DNA from 4 places in the Streptomyces sp. NPDC092952 genome. Region 4 is predicted to be linked to each of the others. Evidence: riboswitches for the same ligand, from Rfam matches in the RefSeq annotation. Region 4 holds a riboswitch; each other region holds the start of a gene.

Region 1 (6,918 bases), on a different contig from region 4:
GGCGGACCAGCGACCGGGCCGGACTCGGCGACTGGACCCCGAACCCGGACCGGTTCCCCGGCGGGCTGAAGCCGCTCGCCGACGAGGTGCACGCACTCGGCATGCGGTTCGGCATCTGGGTCGAACCGGAGATGGTCAACCCCGACAGCGACCTCTACCGGGCGCACCCCGACTGGGTCCAGCACGTCCCCGGCCGGACCCGCACCGAGTACCGCAACCAGCTGGTGCTCAATCTGGCCAGGCCCGATGTCCGGGAGTACCTCTGGGAGCAGCTGGACGCACTGCTCTCCGGTACCCCCGTCGACTACGTGAAATGGGACTTCAACCGCTGTTTCACCGACCCCGGCTGGCCCGGCGAGGAGTACCCGCAGCGGATCTGGACCGCCCATGTGGACGCCCTGTACGCGCTGATCGACCGGCTCAGGGCCGCGCACCCGCACGTCGCCTTCGAGTCCTGCTCGGGCGGCGGCGGCCGGATCGACCTGGGCATCCTCTCCCGTACCGACCAGGTGTGGACCTCCGACAACACCGATCCGCTCGACCGGCTCGCCATCCAGGAGGGGTTCAGTCACCTCCACCCGGCCCGGGTGATGGCCGCCTGGGTCACCGACAGCCCGAACCGCCAGCTCAACGGCAGGGTCAGTTCGCTGCGTTTCCGGTTCGTGAGCGCGATGGCCGGAGTGCTCGGCATCGGCGGGAACCTCGCCGAGTGGAGCGAGGAGGAGCTGGCCGAGGCGCGTGGCTGGGTGGATCTCTACAAGGAGATCCGCCCCGTGGTGCAGCAGGGCGCGCTGTACCGGCTGCGCGAACCGCGCGGCGGACTCGGCGCCGTCCAGTACGTGCACGGCGAGGAGACCGTGGTCCTGATGTGGCTGGAGGCGCAGCGGTACGGGGAGCGCCCGCCGGCCCTGCGGCTGCGCGGGCTCGACCCCGCTGCCACGTACACCTGCCGGGACACGGGGGCGGTCCACCACGGTGCGGTCCTGTTCCACCAGGGACTGGACACCGGACTCCGGGGCGATCTCGACGCGCGGGTGCTGCGCCTGCGACAGGACTGAGCAGCCGGGCATGTCCGTAATGCGCGCTTTTTACGAACATCTCCCGCTTATAAGGGAGATGGTCGGCGGCCCGTGAGCGGGATCATATTCGTGACGGTGTGTGGCGGCGGACGGGACGGGAATTCCTTTCGCCGCGCGGAATAACAAGATCCGTAATCCACGGAGGGTGACCGGAATTCCGTTCCGAATTCCCGAAGCGGAATACCGGCGGGGAACCAGGTGCTTGTTCTCGCCGTCCCGGCTCGCTTACGGTCACCGCATTCCGGACGGCCCGCCCAATCCTGCCGCCGACCGGAATTCACATCCACTTATCGCGTGGCAGGAGCGGGGGAACCAGGTAGGCCGCCGGCCGGAGAGATCCGGACGGCTAGGGGTGAAGCCGCACACCGTGCGGCCGGGCATCTCCAGCCCGAACCCGACAGCTCACCTCGCAGGCGCCGGAGAGGAAAGACGCCATGCCCATCACGGGTAAGCACCGCCGTCCCAAGGTCGGCCCCATCGCCCGAGGCTTCGCCGCGGTCAGCACCGGTGGCGCCGTCATCGCACTGCCGCTGCTCGGTGCCACCGGCGCCCACGCCGCCGACCAGGCCACCACGCCGGAGCAGGCCCCCGTCGCGCACACCGCGCCGAAGGCCGCCCCGCAGGCCGGACCCGCCACGTACTCCGTCGTCCCCGGCGACTACCTGTCGAAGATCGCGGCCGAGCACCACGTCGCGGGCGGCTGGCAGAAGCTGTACCAGGACAACCGCGAGGTCGTCGGCGGAAACCCCAGCCTGATCCTCCCCGGCATGAAGCTGACCCTCGGCGCCGCCGCCGGTACGGCCGCGCCCACCGGTGCCGCAGCCGGTACGGCCGCACCGTCGAAGGCCGCCCCGGCCGCCGAGCAGCCCGCCCCGGCGGACCAGGCGGACCCGGCTGCGGAGGAGGCCCCGGCCCCCGCCCCGGCCACCGAGGACACCGGCTCCGGCTACGTCCACCCGGTCCCCGGCAACCACACCACCAACTACCGGGCCTCCGGCTCCAACTGGTCCAGCGGCAGCCACACCGGCATCGACTTCCCCGTCTCCACCGGCACCGGCGTCAAGGCCATCACCTCCGGCACCGTCGTCACCGCCGGCTGGGGCGGCGCCTACGGCAACCAGGTCGTCGTCAAGCACGCCGACGGCCACTACTCGCAGTACGGCCACCTGTCCTCCCTCTCCGTCTCGGCGGGCCAGTCCGTGAGCGCCGGCCAGCAGGTCGGCCTCTCGGGCGCCACCGGCAACGTCACCGGCCCGCACCTCCACTTCGAGGTCCGCACCGGCCCCGAGTACGGTTCGGACATCGACCCGATCGCCTACCTGGCCTCGCACGGCATCTCCGTCTGAGCGTGACCCGGAGCAGGACGAAGGAAGGGGCGGTGCGCGGTGGCGCACCGCCCCTTCCGCCTATTCCCCCTTTGCCAAAAACTGACCGGGTGGTCTATGTCACCACCCGTCAACCCTTTATTACGGTCGCGTAGGTCACATTCGACGGTGCAGGATAAGCGCTTGTGGCAGACGATTCGAGAAAAATGCAGCGTGGCGTCAACAACCGACAGGGCGTCATCGGGTCGTACGCGGCGATCGGCGACAGCTTCACCGAGGGAGTCGGTGACCCCGGCCCGGACGGAACATTCGTCGGCTGGGCGGACCGGTTCGCGGTACTTCTCGCGGACCAACTCCCGGACCCCGATACGGCACACGACGCCGAAGGACCCGCACACCCGGAATTCCGATACGCCAATCTCGCCGTACGCGGACGCCTCCTCGACCAGATCGTCGAGGAGCAGGTGCCGCGTGCCAAGGAGCTCGCCCCCGACCTGGTGAGCTTCTGCGCGGGGGGCAACGACATCATCCGGCCAGGAACCGACCCCGACGACGTGGCCGAACGCTTCGAGCGCGCCGTCGCCGAGCTCACCGGCGCGGTCGGCACGGTCATGGTCACCACCGGCTTCGACACCCGGGGCATTCCCGTCCTGCGCCATCTGCGCGGCAAGGTCGCGACGTACACCGCCCATGTGCGGGCCATCGCCGACCGCTACGACTGCCCGGTCCTGGACCTGTGGTCGCTGCGGTCCGTCCAGGACCGGCGCGCCTGGGACGACGACCGGCTCCACCTGTCGCCCGAGGGGCACACCAGGGTCGCGCTGCGCGCCGCCCAGGTCCTCGGCATCGACATACCGGCCGACCCCGACCAGGAATGGCCCCCGCAGGCCCAGCGAGGCACCCTGGAGGTCCGGCGCGACGACATCCACTGGGCGCGCGAGCACCTGGTGCCCTGGATCGGGCGGCGGCTGCGCGGCGAGTCCTCCGGCGACCACGTCGAGGCCAAGCGCCCCGACCTGCTGCCGCTGTAGCCCCGCGGATCCGTTCCCGACGCACCGCCGCCGCCCGGCGGACGTGGCCGAAGCTCAGCCGCGCCCGCCGGGCAGTAGCGGTGAGGCGGGTATCCGCTCCAGCACACCGCCCGCGAAGACGTCGTACAGCGGCAGCGTCTCCAGGTGCACATAGCCGATGTGGCAGTCGCAGACCGCCAGCGGGCAGGCGCGCGGCCGCAGCGCCCGCCGGTAGCTCCCGTCGTAGAGATTGCCGAGCGGCGCCGGGACGAAGTGGCAGCGCCGCACGGTGCCCTCCCCGTCCACCGAGATCACCGACTCACCGGTCCGGCACGGCAGCCCGGCCGAACGGTGCGGATCCCGGCTGTACGGGAAGAGCGGATCGATCGCCGTCCAGCGGTCCGCCTCCGCGTCGGTGTAGCGGTGGCCCTCCGCCGCGTTCACCCAGAGATAGACCTCCTCGGGCAGCGCGGCCCGCAGCCTCCGCGCCTCCTCCAGATGGGCGTCCAGCCCGACGATCCCGACGCTGTGCCGGATCCCGAGCGCGCCGAGCTCCCCGCACTTGGCGAGGAACCGCTCGTACGGCGTCTGCCCCGGGTGGTACGTGCACCACAGGGCGATCTTCTCCCGCCCCGCAGCTCCCGCTTCGGCCAGCCAGCCCGTACGGCTGCTCAGATTGGTCTGGATCGCCACCCGGGCCACGTGCGGCAGCCCCGCCAGCTCCACCAGCGCCCGGCGGTACCAGGAGCGGACCAGGCCCTCGCCCCACGGGGTGAACAGCACCGAGATCCGGTCGCCGGTCTGCTCCGCCACCCACGCCGTGAACCGCTCCAGCGCCGCCCGGTCGGCCCGCAGCTGCTCCCGGCTGTCGCGCCGCTTGGCGAACGGGCAGTACGGGCAGTCGTAGTCGCAGGAGGCCAGCGGGCCCCGGTACAGGATCGTCAGCTCCATCGACGCGCTCACTTCAGCTCGTACGCGGCCATCGCGGCGCGCACGGCGGGCGAGAAGAGCTCCGGGCCCAGGGCGTCGGAGTGGGCCAGGCCCTCGGGGGACAGGCGCAGCAGCCCCGACGCCCCGGCCGGGGCGTCCAGCCAGCCGCGCGCCTCGAACACGGCGAGCTCCCCGGGGAAGTCCGCGCCGGGCGAGGTGCCGAACCGCTCCGCGTACTCGGCCAGGACCAGCCCGTCGGCCTGGAGCACGGACTGCAGGAGATGGCGGCGGCGCGCCTCGTCCCCGTCCACGTACCGCCCGACCTCGGCGCGGGAGAAGTCCTCGGTGGCGGTGTAGCCGTCGATGATCGCCCGCACCTCCCGCATCTCCACCGCGTAGTCGAAGGAGTAGTGCAGCCGCGAGGTGTACGAGCGGGCGCCGCAGCCCAGGCCGATCATGCCGTCGGTCTGGCAGGCGTAGTCGTCCGGGCCCTCCGCACGCGGGGCGTCGGCGCGGCGGAACATCCGCATCGAGACCTGCTCGTAGCCGTGCGCCAGGAGGTGGTCGCGGCCCGCCCGGTACAGCCGCAGCCGCTGCTCGTCCCAGGCCGCGTCCGCCGCCCCCTCGTCGGTGCCGAGCCGTCCCAGACCGGTCAGCGGGCGCACGTACAGCGGGTAGAGGTACAGCTCCTCCGGCCGCCAGGCCAGCGCCGCGTCCAGCGAGGCGCGCCAGCTCTCCTCGGTCTGGCCGTCGATGCCGTAGATCAGGTCGATGTTGAGGACCGGGATGGCGCTCTCGCGTATCCGGCCCAGCGCCGACTCCACCTCGGCCCGACGCTGCGGGCGCACCGCCGCCCGTGCCTCCGCCTCGACGAAGCTCTGCACCCCGATGCTGATCCGGGTCGTGCCGCGGTCGGCGAGGACGGCCAGCCGGTCGGCCGTCGCGGTCGACGGCGAGGTCTCGACCGACAGCGGAACGGACCGCAGATCGGCGCCCATCCGCTTCTCCGCGATGTCGCAGAGCCGCTCCAGCTCGGCCGCCGTCAGGAACGTGGGCGTACCACCGCCGAAGGCGGCGGCGGCGAACCGCACGGGCTCCTCGTCGCCCAGCGCGTCCCGGACCGCGAGGGCCTGCCGCTCCAGCGCGTCGAGGTAGCGGGTCGTCAGCTCGTCGGGCGCGCCGATCCGGGTGAAGAGGTTGCAGAAGCCGCAGCGGACCTCGCAGAACGGTATGTGGAGATAGAGCGAGAGCGCGTCCTTGCGCTCACCGGCCCACAGCTCGCGCAGCCCCGGCCGACCGGCCAGCGGCCGGTAGGCGGTCTTGTGCGGGTAGGCGTAGACATAGCTCTGGTACGGACGGACGGCGGACGCGGCCGGCGTGGCCGATGCCGATGTGGTGCGGCTCATCGTGCGGAGGCCCCCGGTTCCAGGAAGAAGTGTGCGTACGGAACGGTCCACACGGACGGGTGGCCGAGGCGGTGACCGGTGTAGCCGTCGTCCCCGTACGCCGTGCCGTGGTCCGAGCAGACGATGGCGAAGCAGCGGCGGCGGCTGCTGGCGGCCGCGAAGAGCCGGCCGATGTGGGCGTCGACGTACTCCAGGGCGGCGGCGTGCGTGGCGCGGGAGTCGCCCGCCTCGCGGGTGGCCCCCGGCCGGTGGAACCAGTTGGGCTGGTGCAGCGCGGACACATTGACGAAGAGGAACAGCCGCTGCTCCGCGGGGAGCCGGGCGACGACCTGCTCGGCGCGGGCCACCTGCGCCTCGAACGAGGTGGGCGAGGCCACACCGAACTCCGGCTCCCAGTGGCTCTCCTGGAACATCCCGGGCAGCACGGAACCGAGCGCCGCCTGCTTGTTGAAGAAGCCGACACCCCCGATGCACACCGTGCGGTAGCCGACGCCCGCCAGACCGGAGACCAGGTCCGGCGTGTCGAACACGAAGGTGTCCGTGGCGGTCGACTCGCTGCCCGCGAACCGCGCCGCGAAGAGCCGGGGATGCGGCCCCTGACCCGTCGGCGTCGGCAGGAAACCGGCGAACATCGCCTGGTGGGAGGCGTACGTGAAGCTTCCCGGCGCGTGCCGCTCCTCCCAGGCACCCCCTGGCAGATGGCGGGCCAGATTCGGGATGCGGCCGACGGCGGCGAGCTCCGCCGCCACGTCGTGGCGCAGGGTGTCGAGGGTGACGAACAGCAGGTCGTGGCTGCCCACGATCCGGCTCATGTCGGGATTTCCGGCGGACTCGGGGGAGCGCGCGGTGTCAGACGGTGGCGGTTGCACGGTGGTTCCTTGCTCTGTTCATGACGGCGGCGACCTGCGCCGCGTAGGTGTCCAGGCCCTCGGCTCCGCTGCCGTCGAGGCCGGTCAGCCGGGGCAGCAGATCACCGAAGGCGTTGACCTCACCGACGGCGAAGCGCCGCCAGCCGGCCGAGGGCAGCAGATCGACGCCCACGCACAGGGTGTCCGGGAAGCAGGCGGCGGCCCGCTCGCACACGGCCAGGGCCTCGCCCCAACTGCTTCCCGCCGCTTCGACGGCGGCGCGGACCCGGCCGAGATCGCCGCGCTCACCGCCGAGATGG
Region 2 (6,918 bases), on a different contig from region 4:
CGTTGGAGTCGGCGTGCGAGCCGCCGTTCAGGATGTTCATCATCGGAACGGGCAGCAGGTGCGCGTTCGGGCCGCCCAGGTAGCGGAAGAGCGGCAGGTCCGAGGCCTCGGAGGCGGCGTGGGCGACGGCCAGCGAGACGCCGAGGATGGCGTTGGCGCCGAGCGAGCCCTTGTTCTCGGTGGCGTCCAGGTCGAACATCGCCTGGTCGATCAGCCGCTGCTCGGTGGCGTCGTAGCCGACGAGCTCCGGGCCGATCTGCTCGATCACGGCGAGGACGGCCTTCTCGACGCCCTTGCCCTGGTAGCGGTTGGGGTCGCCGTCACGGAGCTCGATGGCCTCGAACTGACCGGTGGAGGCGCCGGACGGAACGGCAGCACGGCCCGTGCTGCCGTCGTCGAGGCCGACCTCGACCTCGACCGTGGGGTTTCCGCGGGAGTCGAGGATTTCCCGGGCTACGACGACGTCGATGGACGGCACGTGGCATCTCCTTCTGGGATATGACGCTGTTGGTGCAGGGTCGCTTTGGCCTTGCGACAAGAGCCTAACCGGCCCGGCCCGCCCGCCCCCACGACCGCCCGACCCCTGGGACGAAAAACGACCCGAGAGACCTCATTGCCGGTCATACCGCCCAAAATTTACCGGTCGGTAACTACAACAGTTGAACGCACCCCCGCTCCCCCGAGCGGAGGGAGCGGGGAAGCCGGCGCAACGGCCGGGGGACGGCATCGCCCCGGTCCGGTGCGCACGGGGGGATGCGCGCCGGACCGGGGCGGCCTGGAGGGGAGAGCCCGCGCCGCGGGGTCCCGTGTTACTTCGTCAGGTGCAGCTGCTGACCCGGGTAGATCAGGTCGGCGTCCTCGACGATGTCCTTGTTCAGCTCGAACAGCCGCTGCCAGCCGCCCTTGACGCCGTGCTCGGCGGCGATCCTGCTCAGCGAGTCGCCCTCGACGACCTTGTACTCGCCGTCGCCCTTCTTGACCTTCTCGCCGGTCGGGGTGGTGACGGTCTTCTTCGACTCGGCGCTCGGGGCCTGGCCACGGTCCGAACGGGAGGCGGCGGGGGCCTCGGTGCGCTCGGCCGGCTTCGGCTGCGCCTGCTTCTTCGGGGCGGCGCTCTGCTGCTCGGAGGCGCCGGAGCCGGCGGTCGAGTTGGCGGAGGAGTTCGAGGACGAACCGGTGTCGACGCCCGGGTCGACACCGTCGTTGGTCAGGCCGCCGGCACCGGCGCAGGCCCAGGCACCCGGGCCCTGGAGGGCGAGGAGGCGCTCGGCGGTGGCGATCTGCTGGGCCTTGGTGGCCAGGTCGGCGCGCGGGGCGTACTGGGTACCGCCGGCGGCGGCCCAGCTCGACTGCGAGAACTGCAGGCCGCCGTAGTAGCCGTTGCCGGTGTTGATGGACCAGTTGCCGCCGGACTCGCACTGGGCGACGGCGTCCCAGGTGGCGACGGAGGCGGCGGAGGCGTTGGTGGCGCCCATCAGCGGCACGGCGACGGCGGCACCCGCGACACCGGCGAGCGTGACGAGGCGGACGGCCTTGGACGGGCGGCGGTGCTTGCCCTTGCTGGAAAGCAGCATGGAACTTCTCCTCACCGACGCCTACGAGGTGAGCTGTCGGGTTCGGGCCGAGTGAGTTGCCCGGTCGCACGTCCTAGCACGCGACTTCACCCCAAGCCTGATCCGATACGTCGTCCCGACGTCCGGACCCGGCGGCTTACCTGGGTCCCCCGCTCCTGCCTACGGCGCTGTACGCGTCTGTTTTCCCTTCGACCGACGGCAGGATTCGGCGTGACGGTCGACGGGGCCCGCGGTGCGAGCGATTCCGACCGTAAACATACGCAAGCCCTACATTCAAAGATGGACACATCAGACAATCAGCCCGTACTTGCATCTGAAGAATTACTGTTTCCGCAGGTCGGGGCGGGGTGGAAGGCCCTCCGAATCGCGACACGCCGGAAGACGCAAAGAGACCCATGTCTCACTTACGCATAAGTGGACATAGGTCCCTGAACTACCCCGGTTTCCGAGGCGTTTTTAGGCGGTTTCCGGACCGCCGACCGCTCGCCCCTACTCGGCCTTCACGCCGAGATCGAGGCTCTGACCGGGGAGGATGAGGTCCGGGTCGGAGCCGATGACGTCCTTGTTCGCCTCGTAGAGCGCGGGCCAGCCGCCGGGGACCTTCTGTGCATCAGCAATCGTCCAGAGGTTGTCCCCGGACCGGACGGCGTACGTGCCGTCGGCGGCCTGCCCGGCCGTGTCGCGCGCGTCGCCGCCGCGCGAGGCGTGCCGGCCGGACTCGCGGTGGCCGCCGTCCGCGCCACGGCTCTCGTCGGCGGCCGGGGCGCCGCGGTGGCGGCCGTTCGTGCCGCTGGAGGACTCGGGCGAGGCGGAGTCGTCCTGGCCGGCCTTCGACGGCGCGCCGGTGGAATCGGACGGGGTGGCCGAGGGCGAGGTCTCCGCGGACGGCGCCTTCGAGCCCTTCCCGTTCCCGTTCGACCCGCCCTTGTGCTTGCCGGAGTTGCCGGACGAGCCGTCCGAGCCGTCCACCGCGTCCGCACCCTCCCAGGCGCTGTGGGGCGGCGTGACCACGTCCGACGTGTCGTCCTGCTCATCCCCGGAGGGGGTCGTGCCGGGGTCGACGCCGGGCAGCGAGCCGTCCGTCGCCAGGCCGGAGATGACCGCACAGCTGGGCCACGCCTGCGGCCCCTTGTCCGCCAGGACCTTCTCGGCCACCGCGATCTGCTGCGCCCGGCTGGCGAGGTCGGCGCGGTCCGCGTAGGTCTCGCCGCCGTACGCCTTCCAGACCTCCGGCGAGATCTGGAGGCCGCCGTAGGAGCCGTTGCCGAAGTCGGCGCTCCAGGCGCCGCCGCTCTCGCACTCGGCCACCCGGTCCCAGGTCGTGGCCTCGGCCGCGGACGCGCCCGACGCGCCGAGCAGCGGAATGGCGATGGCCGATCCGGTCACGCCCGCTGCGACGACGATGGCCGGTGCCTGCCGGGGGCGACGGTGCCTGCCGTTCGCGGATCCCATGGAATTGCCTTCCGTGTGACTGACGTCTGACTCGTGGGTCGAACGGTGAACCTAGCCGCACTCGAACGCGCGTCACAAGTCGATGCAGCGCGGATCACGTGAAAGTCACAGAGTTGACGAGGCATCAGTTTCTGGTGCGGCGCACTCCGGCGTGAACTGCACCGGGAGCGTGCGGAGTCCGCGCATGATGAGCCCGCCACGCCACCGCAAATCGGTCGGTTCCACCGCGAGTCGCAGGTCCGGGAGACGGTTCAGCAGGGTGGCGAGCGCGGTCCGTCCCTCCAGCCGGGCGAGCGGCGCGCCGAGGCAGTAGTGGATGCCGTGCCCGTATCCGAGGTGCTGATTGTCACGTCGGGCGAGATCGAGGGTGTCGGGGTCCGGGAAGCGGTCCGGGTCGCGGTCGGCGGCCGCGAGAACCACGAGCACCGGGTCCCCGGCCTCGATGGACTGTCCGCCGAGCGTCAGCGGTTCGGTGGCGAACCGCCAGGTGGCCAGCTCCACCGGGCCGTCGTAGCGGAGCAGCTCCTCGATGCCGGTCTCCAGCAGCTCCTCCTCCCCCGCGTCGAGGGAGCGTTGCAGCCGTTCGCGTTCCCCGGGGTTGCGAAGCAGGGCATACACCCCGTTTCCGATCAGGTTGACCGTGGTCTCGAAGCCGGCGAAGAGCAGGATGAAGGCCATGGCGGCGGCTTCGTTCTCGGTGAGGTGCTCGCCGTGGTCGCTGGCCCGGATCAGCCCCGAGATCAGGTCGTCGCCGGGCTCCTCCCTCTTGCGGTGGATGAGTTCGGCGAGGTAGCCGCGCATCTTCTTCACCGACCGGGCGACGCCGCCGCGCGGGCCGCCGCCGTGGCGGATCATCATGCCCGCCCAGTCCCGGAAGTCGTCCTGGTCCTCGGGCGGCACGCCGAGCAGGTCGCAGATGGCGTAGATGGGGAGCGGGAAGGCCAGGTCGTGGATGAGGTCGGCCTCGCCGCTCTCGGCGAAGCGGTCGATGAGCCGGTCCGTCAGTTCCTGCACGCGCGGGGCGAACCCGGCGACCCGGCGCGGGGTGAACGCCTTGGAGACGAGGCGGCGCAGCCGGGTGTGGTCGGGCGGGTCGATGTTCAGCAGATGCGTCATCAGCTCCGCCTTGCGCTCGCCCGGGATGCCGGTCTTCCCCTTGGCGTGCGCGGGTCCGGCGTGGTGGGCCGGGTTCTTGGAGAGCCGGGAGTCGGCGAGGGCCTGCCGGGCGTCCTCGTACCGGGTCACCAGCCAGGCCTCGACGCCGCTGGGCAGCTCGGTGCGGTGGACGGGGCTGTGCTCGCGCAGCCAGGCGTACGCCGGGTACGGGTCGGTGGCGAACTCCCAGGTGAAGAGTGCGGGCGCCCCGTCCGCCGCCGGGCACGTGGCGGGCCCGGCGGCGGACGGGTGGTCCACGGTCGGGTCCGACGGGACGACCGGGCCGGCGGCCGGGCAGGCGGCGGGCCCGGCGGGGCGGTCCGTGGCGGCCGGGTGGTCCGTGGAGGGCGTGGCGGGGTGGTCGTCGGCGGGGCTGTGGTTCACCCTTCGACGTTATCCGCTGCCTCTCGGCCCTCGCCGTGGCCCTCCGCCGCCCTGATGGCGTCCCGGTAGGCGCGGCCCGCGGCGCGGAGGGCGGCCTCGGGGTCGACGCCGTCCCGTTCGGCCCGGACGGCGAGGGCGAGGAGCTCGTAGCCGATGCCCTCGCCGGCGGGGAGCGGCACGTCGAGACCGGCGGTGCGGACCCGGCTCGCCAGCTTGGCCGCGAGCGCCAGGCCGGGCTGGCCGACCGGGACGCCGTCGGTGACCGAGTCGCGCCGCTTCTCCTCCGCCTTGGTGCGCAGCCAGTGGGCGTGGACGTCCTCGGGGGTCTCGGCGGTCTCGTCGCCGAAGACGTGCGGGTGGCGGTGGATCAGTTTCTCGATGAGCCCGGCGGCCACGTCGTCGACGGAGAACGGTTCCGCGCCGTCCCCGGGGCGGCCCTCCTCGGCGATCCTGGCGTGGAAGACGACCTGGAGGAGGACGTCGCCCAGCTCCTCGCGGAGCTCGTCCCGGTCGCCGTCCTCGATCGCCTCGACCAGCTCGTACGCCTCCTCGATCGCGTACTTGGCGAGGCCCTCATGGGTCTTCCGCGAGGTCCACGGGCACGCGACCCTGATCCGGTCCATGATCTGGACCAGGTCGAGGAGCCGGGCGCCGGGAAGGTCGTACGAGCCGGGCAGCAGCTCCAGGTCCGGCATCCGCGTCCGCCCCGATCCGGCGAGCCGGGCCAGCCCGTCGGTGAGCGCGGGATCGCCCTCGCCGCCCGCGAGGACGACGATGCTCCGGCCGCCCGCGCAGGCGTCGACGAGCTCCGGCGCGGTGGGCGCGGCGTGCTCCACGGTGACGCCCGCCTCGCGCAGGTACGGAAGCTGCGGGTGGTCGGGGTCGGCGCAGAGGACCCGGTCGGCGCCGTGCAGGGCCTGCCAGGCGGGCCAGGACAGCAGTCCGGGGGCGACGCGGTGGCTGGCGGTGAGCAGGACGATGCGGCCGGGGTCTTCAGCGTTCACCGTTCGAATCTACCTCTGTCGCCGCCGCCCGTTCCGCCGCAGGTCAGGCCCCGGCTCCGGCCGGCTTGGTGACCTGGGTGATCCAGGGGGCCTTGTAGGTGGCGAGCTGGGCCTGCTTGCTGTCCCAGGTTCCGTAGCGCGGGTTGACGTCGACCCGGAGCGCCTTCGACGCCTTGCCGAGCGCCTCGCCCACGGCCTGCTGGCCGGCGGGCTGCTGGAGGTCGACGCCGAGGGTGGCGGCCAGCTTCGTCAGCTGGACCTGCTCGCGCAGCACGGCGTCGATCTGCCCGGGGGCGACCCAGCTCTGCTGGAGCATCACCGTGCGCAGCCCCGTCGCCCCGCCGGTCTGGGCCTCGGCGGCCTTGCGCATCTGCTGGATCTCGACACGGTCGACGGTCACGCCCGCGTCCGCGGCGGCCCGGTCGAGGACCCGGTCGAAGATCATGCTGTGCAGCTTGGCCCGGCCGAGCTGACCGGACTTGTCGACGAGCTGGGCGGCGTCCTTCGTCTCGTTCTGCGCCGCGCGCACGGCGGCCACCTGGCCCTGGAGCGCGGAGACCTCGATCCGTTCCCCGCCGACGACGGCCGCGGCCCCCGGGTGGGTCTCGCTGCCGCAGGCGGCGAGGGTGGGGACGCCGACGAGCAGGGCGGCGGAGACGGTGAGCGCGGTGCGACGGCGGCGGTGCAAAGGAACCTCCCGGGGAGACTTTGTGCATCAGTGCACAAGACCTTGCGGTGATCGATGTTAGGCAGTGGACGTGGCTGGGGCCACTGATTCGACCAACGATTCGGAAGGAGTTGGGGATGTGGGGCGCCGGCGACGCGGATCGGCCGCGTGCCGCGGGGCGGCGGCGGCCGCCGATCCGGGCCGTACGGTTCCTACGCCGCGGCCTGCGGGATCTGCCCGGCCACCACGTCCAGGCCGCCGGGGCCGAACCGCTGGAAGAAGATGCGCAGGGCGCTCTGCGCGGACTCGTCGATCATGACGAACGAGTGCTTCAGCAGTCCGCGCTCGACCTCGGTCCGCTTGAGGTCCGCGAGGAGGTACGTGGCCAGGTGCCGGTCCGGCTTCGCGAAGGTCGGGTTGGCGACGAAGAGGAACAGCCGCTCCCCCGTGGTCGCGAGGTAGATGGGCTGCGGGGTCGCCGCGGCCACCATGGTTCCCCCGCTGAGCACCGCCGCGGCGATCCCCATCGCGATGTTCTTCTTGACCGAGACCTCGCTCAGGTTCACCAGCGAGGTCGACATCACCTGCTCACCGGGGGCCAGCATCGGCGTGACGGCAGCCACCAGCGCCCGGCTTCTTCTCTTGTTCACCACAACACCTTTTGATCGGATCGGCCGGATCG
Region 3 (6,918 bases), on a different contig from region 4:
CGACCCTGGCCGATCCCTGATATTGGCTCCGGGCGACGCCGGCCCCGGGGGCGGAGGACCTTAGGGGGCCGACCCTGATGCCACGGCCCGTGCGGGCATGTGACGATCGGTGCATGCCCGCCACCACCCGAGCCCCCGGCTCCCGCCCCGCAGACTCAGAGGAGCCGCCGCCCCGGAAGCTGTACCGCAGCGCCGACGGGCGGTTCCTGGGCGGGGTCGCGCGCGGCCTGGCCGGGCATGTCGGGCTGCCCGTCGTCTGGGTGCGGTTCTTCTTCGTCGGCCTGTTCTTCGCGGACGGGTTCGGCGCGGTGCTCTACGCGGTGTTCTGGATCGTCGTCCCGCTCGGCGTCGGCGGCGTCGAGGCGCCCCGCCCGGTCTTCGAGACCGGCCCGGACGGCCGCCGCAGATTCCGCAAGCCCGACAAGGGCCAGGTCTTCGCGCTGATCGCGCTGTTCATCGGCGGTCTGGTCTTCGTCGGCAACGTCGACATGAGCAGCGGCGCCAACCGCTACATCTGGCCCGCCGTGCTGATCGGCGGCGGCTCCGTCCTGGTGTGGCGGCAGGCCGACAACGCCCGCCGCGCCCGCTGGATGGAGGTCGGCCGCCGCCGCCGGGTCCTGCACCTGGCCCGGGGGCTCGCCGGGGTCGCCCTGGTCGGTGTGGGCCTGGCCGTCTTCGTCGTCGTACGCGGCTCCGCCGCCCAGCTCGGCAACGTCCTGACCGCCGCGATCGCCGTGCTCACCGGCATCGCGCTGCTGGCCGGCCCCTATCTCGTCCGGATGACCCAGGACCTCTCCGAGGAACGCCTGATGCGCATCCGGGCCCAGGAACGGGCCGAGGTCGCCGCCCACGTCCACGACTCGGTGCTGCACACCCTCACCCTGATCCAGCGCCGCGCGGAGGACGCCGGGGAGGTCCGCAGGCTCGCCCGCGCCCAGGAACGGGAGCTGCGCAACTGGCTGTACAACCCCGAGGGCACCGGCAAGGAGGAGGACGACGAGCCCGAGACCCTCGCCGAGGCGGTCAAGCGCGCCGCCGCCGAGGTCGAGGACAAGCACGGCGTCCCGCTGGAGGTGGTCGTCGTCGGCGACTGCCCGCTCGACGAGAAGCTGGTCGCGCAGATGCAGGCCGCGCGCGAGGCGATGGTCAACGCCGCCAAGTACGGTGGCGAGGGCGGTGCCGTACAGGTCTACGCGGAGGTCGAGGGCCGCACGGTCTTCGTCTCGGTCCGCGACCGGGGGCCGGGCTTCGACCTGGACGCCGTACCGGGGGACAGAATGGGCGTACGAGAATCAATCATCGGCCGGATGCAGCGCAACGGGGGCACGGCGCGGCTGCGTCCGGTGCCCGGCGGGGGCACGGAGGTCGAGCTGGAGATGGAGAGGGCGAGCGATGACCATGACCACTGAGGGGGCGGCCGGGGGCCCGGAGCGCCGGGTACGGGTCGTGCTCGTCGACGACCACCGGATGTTCCGCACCGGCGTCCAGGCCGAGATCGGCCGCACGGAGGAGACCGGCGTCGAGGTGGTCGGCGAGGCCGCCGACGTCGACCAGGCGGTCACCGTCATCACGGCGACCCGCCCCGAGGTCGTCCTCCTCGACGTCCACCTGCCGGGCGGCGGCGGCGTCGAGGTGCTGCGCCGCTGCTCCTCGCTGATGGGGGCCGTCGACAATCCGGTGCGGTTCCTGGCGCTGTCCGTGTCGGACGCCGCCGAGGACGTCATCGGGGTCATCCGGGGCGGTGCCCGGGGCTACGTCACCAAGACCATCACCGGCGCCGACCTGGTCGACTCGGTCTTCCGGGTCCAGGAGGGCGACGCGGTGTTCTCGCCCCGGCTGGCCGGCTTCGTCCTGGACGCCTTCGCCTCCACGGACGCGCCGCCGGTGGACGAGGACCTGGACCGCCTCACCCAGCGCGAGCGCGAGGTGCTGCGGCTGATCGCCCGCGGCTACGCGTACAAGGAGATCGCCAAGCAGCTGTTCATCTCGGTGAAGACGGTCGAGTCGCACGTCTCGGCGGTGCTGCGCAAGCTCCAGCTCTCCAACCGGCACGAGCTGACCCGGTGGGCGACGGCCCGGCGGCTGGTCTGAGCCGCCGGACCCCACCGCGACATCAGGCCGGGTCGAGCGAGATGTTCAGCTTCTCGCCGATCCGGTCGAAGCCGATGCCCGCGTAGATCCGCTCCACGGCCTCGTCGGCCGGCTCCAGCCACACCACCCGGCAGCCGCGCTCGAACGCGGTGGCCGTCAGGTGGGCGGAGAGCGCGGCGCCGATGCCCCGGCGGCGGTAGGCGTCGGCGACGGCCAGCCCGGCCAGCTCGGTGAGCCCGTCGACCGGTACGGAGCAGCCGCCCGCGCCGACCGGTACGCCGTCGAGCGTGGCGAGGGCCGCGACCCCGCCGCCCTCGGCCGCCGTGCGCAGCCACCGCGCCGTGCCGTCCTCGGGCTCGCCGGTCCCGCCGTAGCCGTGGTGCTGGACGAGCGCGGCGGCGGCGAACTGGGCTTCGGTGGACGGCTCGACGGTCGTGAGCTCCGGCACCGGCTTCGGCGTCCGCAGCCCGTCCGGGACGCAGGCCATGATCGGGGCCCGGTTCTCGACGGTGAACCCGGCGGCCAGCAGCGCGGGTTCGACCGCGGGCGCCGAGCCGGGCAGGAACTCCAGCCGGGGCAGCCGGTCGTGCGCCCGGAAGGCGGCGACCAGCGCGTCGATGTCCTCGGCGGTCGGCTCCGCGTCCTGGTCGGGTATGGCGTAATTGGCGTACTTGAGGGACCAGTCGGGGTTGTACCGCACGGTGAACGGCCCGACCCGGAGGTGGTCCGGGGAGCGCTGGGCGAGCGTGCGGGCGTGGGTCTGGACGTCGGCGTCCACGGGCATGTCGGTTCGTCCTCGGGCCGGTTGATCGGTGGTGGGCCGCCGCCGTGACGGCGGACGGCCCGGACCGGCGTCGGGGAGCCTATGCCACCCGGGTCGCCCCGGCGAAGGGCATCTGGTCGATCGGGGCGATCCGGACCGGGGTGCCGGGGCGCGGGGCGTGGATCATCTGCCCGTTGCCGATGTAGAGCCCGACATGGCTGATGCCGGAGAAGAAGAACACCAGGTCGCCGGGGGCGAGTTCGGAGCGGGAGACCCGCCGTCCGGCGTTGATCTGGGTGTACGTCGTCCGGGGCAGCGAGACCCCGGCGGAGCGCCAGGCGGCCTGGGTGAGCCCGGAGCAGTCGAAGGAGGAGGGGCCGGTGGCGCCCCACACGTACGGCTTGCCGAGCGCCCCGTACGCGAAGGCGACGGCCGCGGCGGCGCGGGCACTGGGCGCCTGGACGGAGCCGCGCGGCAGGGAGCGGGAGGCGCGGACCGCCGAGCCGTGGTCGCTGTTCTCGTACGAGGAGCGCTCGGTCGGGGTCAGGCGGTCGAGGAGCCGGCGGGCCTCGGTCAGCCGGGTGGTGATCGTCGCCTTGCTCTTCCTCAGCTCGGCGCGGCGGGCGGTCAGGTCGGCGAGCTGCCCCTTGGCCTCGGCGCGGAGCGTGGCGATCCGGGCGACCTGCCGGCGGACCCGGTCGAGCGCGACGGACTGGCGGTCGGCGATCCGGTCCAGGTAGGAGGCGCGCTCCAGGTACTGGTCGGGGTCGGAGGAGAGCGCCAGCTGCACGGAGGGGCCGAGGCCGCTGGTGCGGTACTGCGCGGCGGCGAAGGCGCCCAGCTCGTCGCGGGAGGTGTTGAGGCGCTCGGTGCGGCGGGCGGCCTCGTCGCGCAGGTCGTCGAGGGCCTTCTCCGCGGCGGTGGCCTTCTCCTTCGCCCCGTTGTACCGCTCGGTGGCGATCTCGGCCTCGTGGTACAGCCGGTCCACCTCGGACTTGACCTGGGCGGGGGTGCGCTGCGGTTCGGCGTGGGCCGCGGGGCCGGGCAGTGCGGCGGCGGTGGCGGCCCCGGTGAGGGCGAGGGTCGCCGCGGTGCGGGCAGCAGGGCCGGTGTACAGGCGCTGCTTGGGTTTCCGATGCGCTGCCACGGGGGCGTGCGTCCTTCCTGACGACTGCCCGACGGGGGGTACCGGCGGGCCCGCCGGTACGTTCGGCGGAGTGGCCGGTCCCGTCGGGGCGGGGCGCCCGGTCCGTCAGTGACGCTAAACCCGGGACACGGGCCGGAGTCGTAATGACGCATATTGCTCGTTTTTGGCGTGGCAATGCCGTCGATTGATCGGAAAAATTACGCCAGAGTCACGCAATTGGTACAGGTGCGAGCCGAGCGACACGGAGGCGTGTTTGCCCGGCGAAGGTGGACCTGCCTGTCGGGGGGTGGTATGGCCATGGCTAGGCTGCGGCCTCATGGACGTACTCATTCATGCCTTCGTCGCCCTGCACATCATCGGCATCGCCTCCCTGCTGGGTGGATTCCTCACCCAGATGAAGGCGATGGGCGCGGGCACGGCCCGCTTCGTCCCGGCGATGCTGCACGGTGCGCTGACCATGCTGGTCACCGGTATCGCGCTCGTCGGGATGCGCGAGGCCGACGGCGGCCACGTGAACAACATCAAGATCGGTGTGAAGCTGCTGATCCTGGTCGTCATCCTCGCGCTCGTCTACATCAAGCGGGACGAGGAGAAGGTCGACAAGGGGGCCTTCGCGGCGGTCGGCGGGCTCACGCTCGCCAACATCTTCATCGCCACGCTCTGGGTCTGACCCCGCTCCCGGCTGCCGGGCGGACCCGGCAGCCGGTGCGCGGCGCGCGTGCCTCGGTCGTGGCGGGCGTCATGGAGCCCGTCGTGGACTCCGTCGTGGACTACGCCGGGCGCACGCTGCCGTAGATCGGCATGTAGTAGATCGACTCCTCGCGCACGTTCGCCCCGGGCTTCGGTGCGTGGATCATCATCCCGTCGCCCTTGTAGATGCCGACGTGGCTGATGTCGTCGTAGAAGAAGACCAGGTCACCGGGGCGCAGATCCGCCGTCGCGACCCGGGTGCCGATCTTGACCTGGTCCCAGGTGGTGCGCGGGATGTCCACACCGGCGGCCTTCCAGGCGGCCTGGGTGAGCCCGGAGCAGTCGTACGACGCCGGGCCCGTCGCGCCCCACACGTACGGCTTGCCGATCTGGGCGCGGGCGAAGGCGAGAACCTGCTCGGCCTTGCTGCTGGTGCCGCTGCCCGTGCCGGACCCGGTGCCCGTGCCGGTCCCCGTGCCGCCGGACTTCTTCGCGTCCTCGGCGGCCTTGCGTTCGGCCTCGGCCTGCTGCTTCGCCAGCTCCTCGGCCTTCCGCGCCGCCTCCGCCTCCTTCTTCCGCTCGATCTCCGCGAGCCGCGCCTTCTCCTCGGCGGTCAGCTTCGACAGCAGCGTGCGCGCCTCGGTCAGCTTCGTCCGGACGTCCTGCTTGCTGGTGCGCAGATCGGCCTGGGCCGTCGTCAGCGTCTCCAGGCTCCGTACCGCCTCGGCCCGCTTCTTCGCGGTCCTCTCCTGCTGGACGCGGAAGTCCGTGACCGCCTTCTGCTGGCGGTTGGTCATCCGGTCCATCAGCTGGCTCTGGTCGAAGTACGACTGCGGGTCGTCGGCCAGGAAGAACGTGGCGGTCGGCGCGATGGAGCCGTTGCGGTACTGCGCGGCCGCGAAGGCGCCCAGCGTCCTGCGGGCCTCGTTGAGCTTGTCGGCGCGCTCGGCGACGTCCTCCAGCAGGGCGTCGACCCTGGCGCGCTGGGCGGAGGACGCCTCCTTCGCCCGGTTGTACTTCTGGGTCGCGGTGCCCGCCTGCCGGTAGAGGTCGTCCACCTGCTTCTGGACGTCCTCGACGCTCGGCCTCGGATTCGGCGCGGCCACCGCGCTCTGCGTGGAGAGCAGCGTCACGGACGCCAGGGCCGCGGTGGTGAGCCCGACGGCCGGTGCGGTGGAACGCACCCGGGCGCGCGGTTTGCGGTGCGATGCCAAGAGGGGCATCTCCTTCCGTGGACCGCCTGCCGGGACAGGGCGGGTTCGGGCGAACGGAAGGCCGCCCTACGGTCCATGTGTGGGGGAAGGACCGATTCACCCCGATGGTGCGTGGTGGATCCCCGGCTCCGGACTCCCGCACGGGCAGCCCGGATTCGGCGCGGGCGCCCGCTCGGCGTGGGTCGCCGCAAGGGGGCCGGGCCGCCCGGTCGAGCACGCTAGCCAACCCGTGGTGCCGCTGGGAAGGTTGATGTTCGAAATGCCCGATACATTTTCGTGACCTGCGTAACGGGGGTCCGGATGCTCACCCCGCGTGGGCCGCCGCTGCCGCTCCGTACCGTCTCCCCGAACGGCCGCCGGGCGCCGGGGGCCAGCCCGTAGACTCGACAAGCGATGAGCAGCCTCTTTGACGACAGTTTCCTGGCCGGCCTCCAGCACTCGGAGGAAGAGCCCCCGCCGCCCCCCGAGGACACCGCGCCCGAGGAGGTGCCGGAGGGGCTGTTCGATGGCGTGTTCGACGGCCCGCCGCCCCGGGACGCCTACTACCGCGACGGCGCCCCCCGCCCCGTCATCGACCCCGAGGCGCTCCTCGACGGGCTGAACACCGAGCAGCGCGCCGCGGTCGTCCACGCCGGCTCCCCGCTGCTCATCGTCGCCGGGGCCGGCTCGGGCAAGACCCGGGTGCTCACCCACCGGATCGCCCACCTCCTCGCCGAGCGCGGGGTGCACCCCGGCCAGATCCTGGCGATCACCTTCACCAACAAGGCCGCCGGCGAGATGAAGGAGCGCGTCGAGCAGCTCGTCGGACCGCGCGCCAACGCCATGTGGGTCATGACCTTCCACAGCGCCTGCGTCCGCATCCTGCGCCGCGAGTCCAAGCGCCTCGGCTTCACCTCGTCGTTCTCGATCTACGACGCGGCCGACTCCAAGCGGCTGATGGCCCTGGTCTGCCGCGATCTCGACCTCGACCCGAAGCGCTTCCCGCCGAAGTCGTTCACGGCCAAGGTCTCCAA
Region 4 (6,918 bases):
CGCCCTGGTCCAGCGCGGCCGTCTCCACGGACTGCCGGTGCGCGAGCTGGGTCCCGCACAGATCGCGGAGTACGAGCCGCGGGTGAGCGGGCTCGCCGCGATCCGGGTCGGCTCGACGGGGGTGTGCGACTTCGGGGCGGTCGCGGCCCGGTTCGCCGCCGAGGTGAGCGACAGGGGCGGCGAGATCCGTTACGGGGCGGAGGCCGTCGCGATAGACCGGCGCCCCTGGGGCGTGGCCGTGCGCACGGCGGACGGCGCGGTGGTGCGGGCCCGGGTGCTGGTCAACTGCGCGGGGCTGCACTGCGACCGGGTGGCGCGGCTTGCGGGCGACGACCCGGAGGTGCGGATCGTGCCCTTCCGGGGGGAGTACTACGAGCTGGCGCGGCCGGAGCTGGTGCGCGGCCTGGTCTATCCGGTGCCCGACCCGGCCTTCCCGTTCCTCGGCGTCCACCTGACCCGGGGCCACGACGGCGGCGTCCATGTCGGTCCGAACGCGGTGCCCGCGCTGGCCCGCGAGGGGTACGGCTGGCCGGTCGTGCGCCCGCGCGAGCTGGCGGACACCCTGACCTGGCCCGGCAGCTGGCGGATCGCCCGCAGACACTGGCGGTACGGGGCGGGCGAGGTGCACCGCTCGCTGTCGAAGCGTGCGTTCACCGACGCCGTACGACGGCTGCTGCCCGAGGTGACGGAGGCCGATCTGCGACCGGCCCCGGCCGGGGTGAGGGCCCAGGCCGTCCTCCGCGACGGCACGCTGGTCGACGACTTCCTGATCCGCGAGGCCCCGCACACCGTCCATGTGCTGAACGCGCCGTCGCCCGCCGCGACGGCCTCGCTGCCCATCGGACGGGAGGTGGCACGCAGGGCGCTGCTCCGGGCGCGGGAGACGGGGTGGAGGCCGCCCGCCGTAGAATCGGGGCATTGTGTCTGAGCCCATGAACCCCTCCGAGAGCCCCTCCGAGAATCTCGCCGAGAACCGCTCCGAGGGCCTCACCGAGAACTCCCCCGCCCCGGCGACGGGCAACGCCCCGGCGACCGGCGGCGCACCGGCAGCGGGCGGCGCACCGTCGGCGGACGGCCGGTCCACCGCCGGGATCCCGGACGACCTGCGGGAGGCCGCCTTCGAGCGGCAGCGCAGGCTGCGCCAGGAGTCGCGCTTCCCGGGCGGGCCCGCCATCGACCCGGCCGGTTCGCACCACGAGCGCCGCATCCGCAGCTTCCAGCCGCGCCGCAGCCGGGTCACGCCCGGCCAGCAGGACGCCCTGCTGCGGCTCTGGCCCCAGTGGGGCCTGGACATCGACGGGCAGCGCGTCCTCGACCTGCCCGGAATGTTCGACGGGCTCCCGGTCGTGCTGGAGATCGGCTTCGGCATGGGTGAGGCCACCGCGCAGATGGCCGCCGACGACCCGGGCACCGGCATCCTCGCCGTGGACGTGCACACCCCCGGCCAGGGCAACCTCCTCGGCCTCGCCGACCGGAACGGCCTGTCCAACATCCGGGTGGCCAACGGTGACGCGATCATCCTGCTCCGCGAGATGCTCGCGCCGGACTCGCTGGACGGCCTCCGGGTGTACTTCCCCGACCCGTGGCCCAAGAAGCGGCACCACAAGCGGCGGCTGATCCAGCCGGAGTTCCTCGACCTGGTGGCCGGGCGGCTGAAGCCGGGCGCGGTGCTCCACTGCGCGACCGACTGGGAGCCGTACGCCGAGCAGATGCTGGAGGTGCTGACCGCGCACCCCCGTTTCGAGAACACGGCGGCGGACGGCGGATACGCCCCCCGGCCCGCGTTCCGGCCGCTGACCCGGTTCGAGGGGCAGGGCCTCGACAAGGGCCACGTCGTGCACGACCTGCTGTTCGCCCGCGTCTGACACCCCCGTGGCCGGGTGCCGTCCGTCCCCTCCGGGCCGGGCGGTACCGGGCCCTCGGGCGGACGGTGTCCGGTCAGTGGGCGGACCGTGTCCGGTCGTCCCGTGGTCAGGTGTCAGTCCCGCTGGTTAGGGTCGTCGGGTGGTGTCCGACGAGTCCGCAGAACAGCGACAGTCCCCGCCCGCCGTCCCGCTCCCCGAGGAGCCGGCCGGCGGGATGCTGGCTGCCGTGCCGCAGCGCGCGCACGGGTGGTACCGGCCGCGCCGGGTCGGCCGGGTGTGGCGCAGCCGGGCCTTCCGCATCACGGTCGTGTGCACGGTCCTCGCGCTCTGTGCCCTGACGATCCTGGCCCTGGTCCGTGACCAGACGGGCACGCAGGGCTTTCTCGTCGGCCTCGGGCTCGCCGTGCTGCCCGTCCCGCTGCTGGCGGCCGCGTTCCGCTGGCTGGACCGGATCGAGCCGAGTCCCTGGCGGAATCTGCTGTTCGCCTTCGCCTGGGGAGCGTTCGCCGCCGCCCTGGTCGCGCTCCTGGCGAATTCGTTCGCGATCCGGTGGATAGCCACGACCACCACCGATCCGTCGAACGCCGACACCCTCGGGGCCACGGTGATAGCGCCGTTCGTCGAGGAGAGCGCCAAGGCCGCCGCGGTCCTGCTGATCTTCCTGTTCCGCAGACGGCAGTTCACCGGTGTCGTCGACGGCATCGCGATAGCCGGGCTCACCGCGAGCGGCTTCGCCTTCACCGAGAACATCCTGTACCTGGGCAACGCCTTCGGCGAGGACCAGGAGATCGGTCATGCGGGCGTCCCGGCGATGACGGCGGCGACGTTCTTCGTGCGGGCGGTGATGTCGCCGTTCGCGCACCCGCTCTTCACGTCACTGACCGGCATAGGTTTCGGGCTCGCCGCGGCGAGCCTGCGTCACCAGAAGCTCCGCCGTGTCCTGCTGCCGCTGCTCGGGCTCGTCCTCGCGATGGGCATGCACGCGCTGTGGAACGGTTCGGCGGTCCTGAGCCCGCTGGGTTTCTACGCGGTGTACGGGGTGTTCATGGTCCCGGTCTTCGGCCTGGTGACATGGCTGGCGATCTGGTCGCGCTACCGCAGGCTCCGTACGCTCTGCGCCGAGCTGCCCGCCTACGCGGCGGCCGGCTGGCTGACCCCGGTGGAGCCGCTCGCGCTCTCCTCGATGCGGGCCCGGGGCATCGCCCGCGACATGGCCCGCCATCAGTACACCGTCGCGGCCGCGGACAAGGCGGCGGCGAAGGCCCAGGGGAAGGCGGCCGCGGTCGCCGTCGTGGAGTACGAGTCCTTCGCGACCAGGCTGGCCGCGCTGCGGCTCGGGGCCCGCCGGGGCGAGGCGGGCCCGGACTTCGCCGAGCGCGAGCTGGAGCTGCTGCGCCTTCTGTGGGAGCGCCGGGAGGTGGCCGTTCCGGCGCTCACGTACGCGGCGCAGGTGACGGGGCGGCTGCGCCCCCACCGCATGCCGCCGTTCCCCTACGCCCAGCAGCAGCCGTTCCCGCCCCACGCGCAACAGCATCCGCTCCCGCCCCACGCACAGCCCCACACTCAGCAGAACCCGTACGCCCAGACCGGCCCGTATCCGCAGCCCGTCCGGCCCGGCAGCCCGTACACGTATCCGTACGCGCCGTACGCCCGGCCCGTCGCCTACCCGCAGCCGGCGCAGGCGCCCCACCCGGCGTACGGCCCGTACCCGCACCCGTAGCGACGGCCGGGGCGCGCGGCCCCGGCCGTCGGATCAGGCGGATGCCTCGGTGAGCTCGGCCAGCTCCTGCTCGGTCAGCACGAGGTCGGCGACGGCCACCAGCGCGGGCAGCTGCTCGACCGTACGGGCCGAGGCGATCGGCGCGGCCACGGTCGGCCGGGAGGCCAGCCAGGCCAGCGCGACGGTCGCGATCTGCGCGTCGTGCGCCTCGGCCACCTTGTCCAGCGCGGCCAGGACCTTCTGTCCCCGCTCCGAGTCGCGGTACTGCGCCACGCTCCCGGCCCGCGCGCTCTCCACCTCGGCACCCGGACGGTACTTGCCGGTCAGGAAGCCCGAGGCGAGAGCGAAGTACGGCACGGCGGCCAGCCCGGCGCGGGCGACCGTGTCCTGGAGCGCGCCCTCGTACGTGTCGCGGGAGACCAGGTTGTAGTGCGGCTGGAGGGCGACGTAGCGGGCCAGGCCCTCGCGCTCGGAGAAGTCCAGCGAGGCCTGGAGCCGCTCGGGGCTGATGTTGGAGGCGGCGATCTCCCGGACCTTGCCCTCCTTCACCAGCTGGTCCAGGGCGGTGATGATCTCCTCGACCGGCACGGACTCGTCGTCGAAGTGCGTGTAGTAGAGGTCGATGCGGTCGGTGCCGAGCCGGCGCAGCGACGCCTCGGCGGCGGCCTTGATGTTGGCCGGGGCGAGCCCCTTGTAGTCGGGGTGGGTGGAGACCTTGGTGGCGATGACGAGGTCGTCGCGGTCGGAGCGGGAGGCGAGCCACTTCCCGATGACCGTCTCCGACTCCCCGCCCTCGTTGCCCGGAACCCAGGCGGAGTAGCCGTCCGCGGTGTCGACGAAGTTGCCCCCGGCCGCGGTGTACGCGTCCAGCACGGCGAAGGACTGTGCCTCGTCGGCCGTCCAACCGAACACGTTGCCGCCGAGTGCGAGCGGGAAGACCTGGAGACCGGAGGAGCCCAGCGGGCGAAGAGAAGTCATGAGTGGATCAACGAACCCCGGCGGGCCCGCTATTCCGCCCGCACCGGACCGTCCACCCGAACGGACGCCCGTGGAAGACGCCCGTGGAAACGGACCAGCGGCGGGAAAGGGCCGACAGCGGAAAAGGGCTGGCAGCCAAAAGGACCGGCAGCCCTGACGTCGGGGGGAGAGCGTCGGGGCTGCCGGGGTTCATGGGCCGGACGGACCGGCCCCGGCACCGGGGGAACCGGCGCGGGGAGCGGTGTCCGAAGGACGGATCAGGGGTTGAGGCCCTTGCTGTGGAACCAGGCCATCGGGTCGACGCCCGAACCGTCGGGGGTGTGGACCTCCAGGTGGAGGTGGGGACCGGTCACGTTGCCGGTCGCGCCGACCCGGCCGATGGTCTCGCCGGTGGTGACCTTCTGGCCCACGCTGACGCCGATCGACGACTGGTGGCAGAACCAGATCTCCGTACCGTCGTCCAGCTCCAGCACGGTGCGGTAGCCGTACGAACCGGCCAGACCGGCCGACTTGATCGTGCCGCTGTGGACGGCCTTGATCGGGGTGCCGGTCGGGGCGGCGAAGTCGAGGCCGGTGTGGTGGCCGGAGGCCCACATCGACCCGGCCTGACCGTAGGTCGAGGTGATCGTGTACGAGAAGGTCGGGAGGGAGTAGCTGGCGGCGAGCTTGGCCAGCCGCAGCGCCTCCGCCTTCTTCTTGGCCTCTTCCTCCGCCTTCTTCTTCTCGGCGGCGACCTTGGCCTCGGCCGCGTCCTGCTGCTTCTTCGCCTCGGCGGCGGCCTTCTCGGCGGCGGCCTTCTCCTCGGCCGCCTTCGCCTCGGCGGCGGCAGCGTCCTGCTGCTGCTCGGCCTGCTGGAGAATGCGGGCGCGCAGCGCCTCACCGGCGTCCGTGGTGCCCTGCTCGGCCTCGGCAGTGGTGATGCCGGCGGTGGTGAGCGGGGCGGTCTCGCCCTGGTCCGCCCCGTCGGTCTGGGACCCGTCGGAGAACAGGGCGCCCACGCCGGGAAGGGACTTGGCGTCCGGAAGGTTGTTCGTGATCGCGTCCGGCACCGAGATGGAGACCGGGGGCTTGCCCTGCGCGGTGGCCATGCCGCCCGCGCCGACCGCCGCTATCACGCCGACACCCAGGACCGTGGAGCTGCGGGCGAGTCCCGTGCGCTGCTTGGCGACACGGTGCCGGCCGCGCACCGGGCGGACCGTCTCCTCCGTGGGGTTCCACTCGCTCCAGCCGCGCTCGGCCTCGCCGTCGCCGGCGTCGGAGCGGAAGTCGGTGGTGAACTCACCGGTGCGGTCGGCGTCGAGGCCGGTGCCGTAGCCGTAGTCGGCAACGCCGTAGCCGGTGCCGTAATCGCCGTGATCGCCCTGGAACCGGGAAGGGGCTTCTGGGGCAGGCTTGTTGGACGCCACGGGGGCGCACTCCTTTCCTTCCTTCTCGCCTACCGGGTTAGCTGACGGGTTCGGAGCAGGAAGGTCTCCTACGGGCACCTCCGTCTCTCACGAGACACAGGTGTCCGATTCACCCCATGGTGGTGGTTCCCCGGTTCCCTTGCGGGATTCGGCGCTCGCGCACGGCGCCGCCATTGATGACGGCTGGGACGACCGCGCTGCGTTATCGAACGTTAATAGACACCGGGGCCCCATTCCAAGCTGTTCCCACTGATCGTTCACGTCTTTGGCCTGGACTTTACGGGACATAGCCATACCAACAGGCCTACTTGACCATCACTCAGCGGCCGACTCGTTTCTGACGTTATGTCAAATGTTATGCGGAGCGGCGTCCTTCGATTACGCACGGTGGCATCCCCTTGCGGCAGTTCGGCCCGGTCCCGCGCGCCCCCGTTCAGTCCCGCCCCGCGCCCGTGCAGCCCCGCCCCCAGCCGTCCAGTCCCGCTCCCGGCCCGTTCACCCCTGCTCCGCCCCCACGATCGGCACGGTCCGGCGCCGGTCCGGCTGCCCCTGCGCGGGACGCACCACCGCGAGCAGCGCCATGTCGTCGGTCGTCTCGCCACCGGTGTGCAGGCGTACGTCGTCGGTCAGCGCGGAGAGCAGCTTCTCCGGCCCCGGAAAGATCCGCCCGCGCAGCCGGGCCGCCGGGTCGTAGAAGACCCCCTCGGCGTTCCGCGCCTCGGAGAGGCCGTCCGTGTAGAGGAGCAGCGTCGTCCCGTCCGGCAGCTCCCACTCGTCCGTCCGCTCCGACCACACCCCCAGCCCCATGCCGAGCGGCAGCGCGGGCACCGAGGGGCGCAGCACCTCCAGCGCCCCGTCCGGGTGGAGCAGGATCGGCTCGGGGTGGCCCCGGTTGACGACCCGCACCCGGGACAGCCCGGCCGGGATCTCGGCCAGTACGGCGGTGATG

Evidence for each region. A riboswitch is a leader RNA that binds a small molecule or an ion and turns the genes downstream of it on or off. The one in region 4 is predicted to bind cyclic di-AMP.
Region 1: another riboswitch for cyclic di-AMP. It lies ahead of ACIQGQ_RS21980 (peptidoglycan DD-metalloendopeptidase family protein); the one in region 4 lies ahead of ACIQGQ_RS07730 (M23 family metallopeptidase).
Region 2: another riboswitch for cyclic di-AMP. It lies ahead of ACIQGQ_RS11410 (transglycosylase family protein); the one in region 4 lies ahead of ACIQGQ_RS07730 (M23 family metallopeptidase).
Region 3: another riboswitch for cyclic di-AMP. It lies ahead of ACIQGQ_RS02190 (NlpC/P60 family protein); the one in region 4 lies ahead of ACIQGQ_RS07730 (M23 family metallopeptidase).

The regions. Positions count from the first base shown of each region.
Region 1 is NZ_JBIVPT010000009.1:14,248-21,165, reverse strand. It holds gene ACIQGQ_RS21985 (alpha-galactosidase) at 1-1,058, shown strand, start outside; cyclic di-AMP (ydaO/yuaA leader) riboswitch at 1,354-1,510, shown strand; gene ACIQGQ_RS21980 (peptidoglycan DD-metalloendopeptidase family protein) at 1,514-2,425, shown strand; gene ACIQGQ_RS21975 (SGNH/GDSL hydrolase family protein) at 2,590-3,435, shown strand; gene ACIQGQ_RS21970 (STM4011 family radical SAM protein) at 3,490-4,365, opposite strand; gene ACIQGQ_RS21965 (STM4012 family radical SAM protein) at 4,374-5,750, opposite strand; gene ACIQGQ_RS21960 (STM4013/SEN3800 family hydrolase) at 5,747-6,562, opposite strand; gene ACIQGQ_RS21955 (STM4014 family protein) at 6,600-6,918, opposite strand, start outside.
Region 2 is NZ_JBIVPT010000004.1:86,548-93,465, forward strand. It holds gene eno (phosphopyruvate hydratase) at 1-478, opposite strand, end outside; gene ACIQGQ_RS11410 (transglycosylase family protein) at 810-1,574, opposite strand; cyclic di-AMP (ydaO/yuaA leader) riboswitch at 1,578-1,751, opposite strand; gene ACIQGQ_RS11415 (transglycosylase family protein) at 2,064-3,026, opposite strand; gene ACIQGQ_RS11420 (cytochrome P450) at 3,132-4,439, opposite strand; gene ACIQGQ_RS11425 (nucleoside triphosphate pyrophosphohydrolase) at 4,562-5,569, opposite strand; gene ACIQGQ_RS11430 (SurA N-terminal domain-containing protein) at 5,613-6,257, opposite strand; gene ACIQGQ_RS11435 (hypothetical protein) at 6,449-6,886, opposite strand.
Region 3 is NZ_JBIVPT010000001.1:495,471-502,388, reverse strand. It holds gene ACIQGQ_RS02215 (PspC domain-containing protein) at 114-1,409, shown strand; gene ACIQGQ_RS02210 (response regulator transcription factor) at 1,393-2,091, shown strand; gene ACIQGQ_RS02205 (GNAT family N-acetyltransferase) at 2,114-2,875, opposite strand; gene ACIQGQ_RS02200 (NlpC/P60 family protein) at 2,955-4,001, opposite strand; gene ACIQGQ_RS02195 (hypothetical protein) at 4,318-4,671, shown strand; gene ACIQGQ_RS02190 (NlpC/P60 family protein) at 4,772-5,905, opposite strand; cyclic di-AMP (ydaO/yuaA leader) riboswitch at 5,913-6,076, opposite strand; gene pcrA (DNA helicase PcrA) at 6,299-6,918, shown strand, end outside.
Region 4 is NZ_JBIVPT010000003.1:14,829-21,746, forward strand. It holds gene lhgO (L-2-hydroxyglutarate oxidase) at 1-928, shown strand, start outside; gene trmB (tRNA (guanosine(46)-N7)-methyltransferase TrmB) at 921-1,865, shown strand; gene ACIQGQ_RS07720 (PrsW family glutamic-type intramembrane protease) at 2,008-3,585, shown strand; gene ACIQGQ_RS07725 (aldo/keto reductase) at 3,619-4,563, opposite strand; gene ACIQGQ_RS07730 (M23 family metallopeptidase) at 4,821-5,969, opposite strand; cyclic di-AMP (ydaO/yuaA leader) riboswitch at 5,981-6,133, opposite strand; gene ACIQGQ_RS07735 (PP2C family protein-serine/threonine phosphatase) at 6,465-6,918, opposite strand, start outside.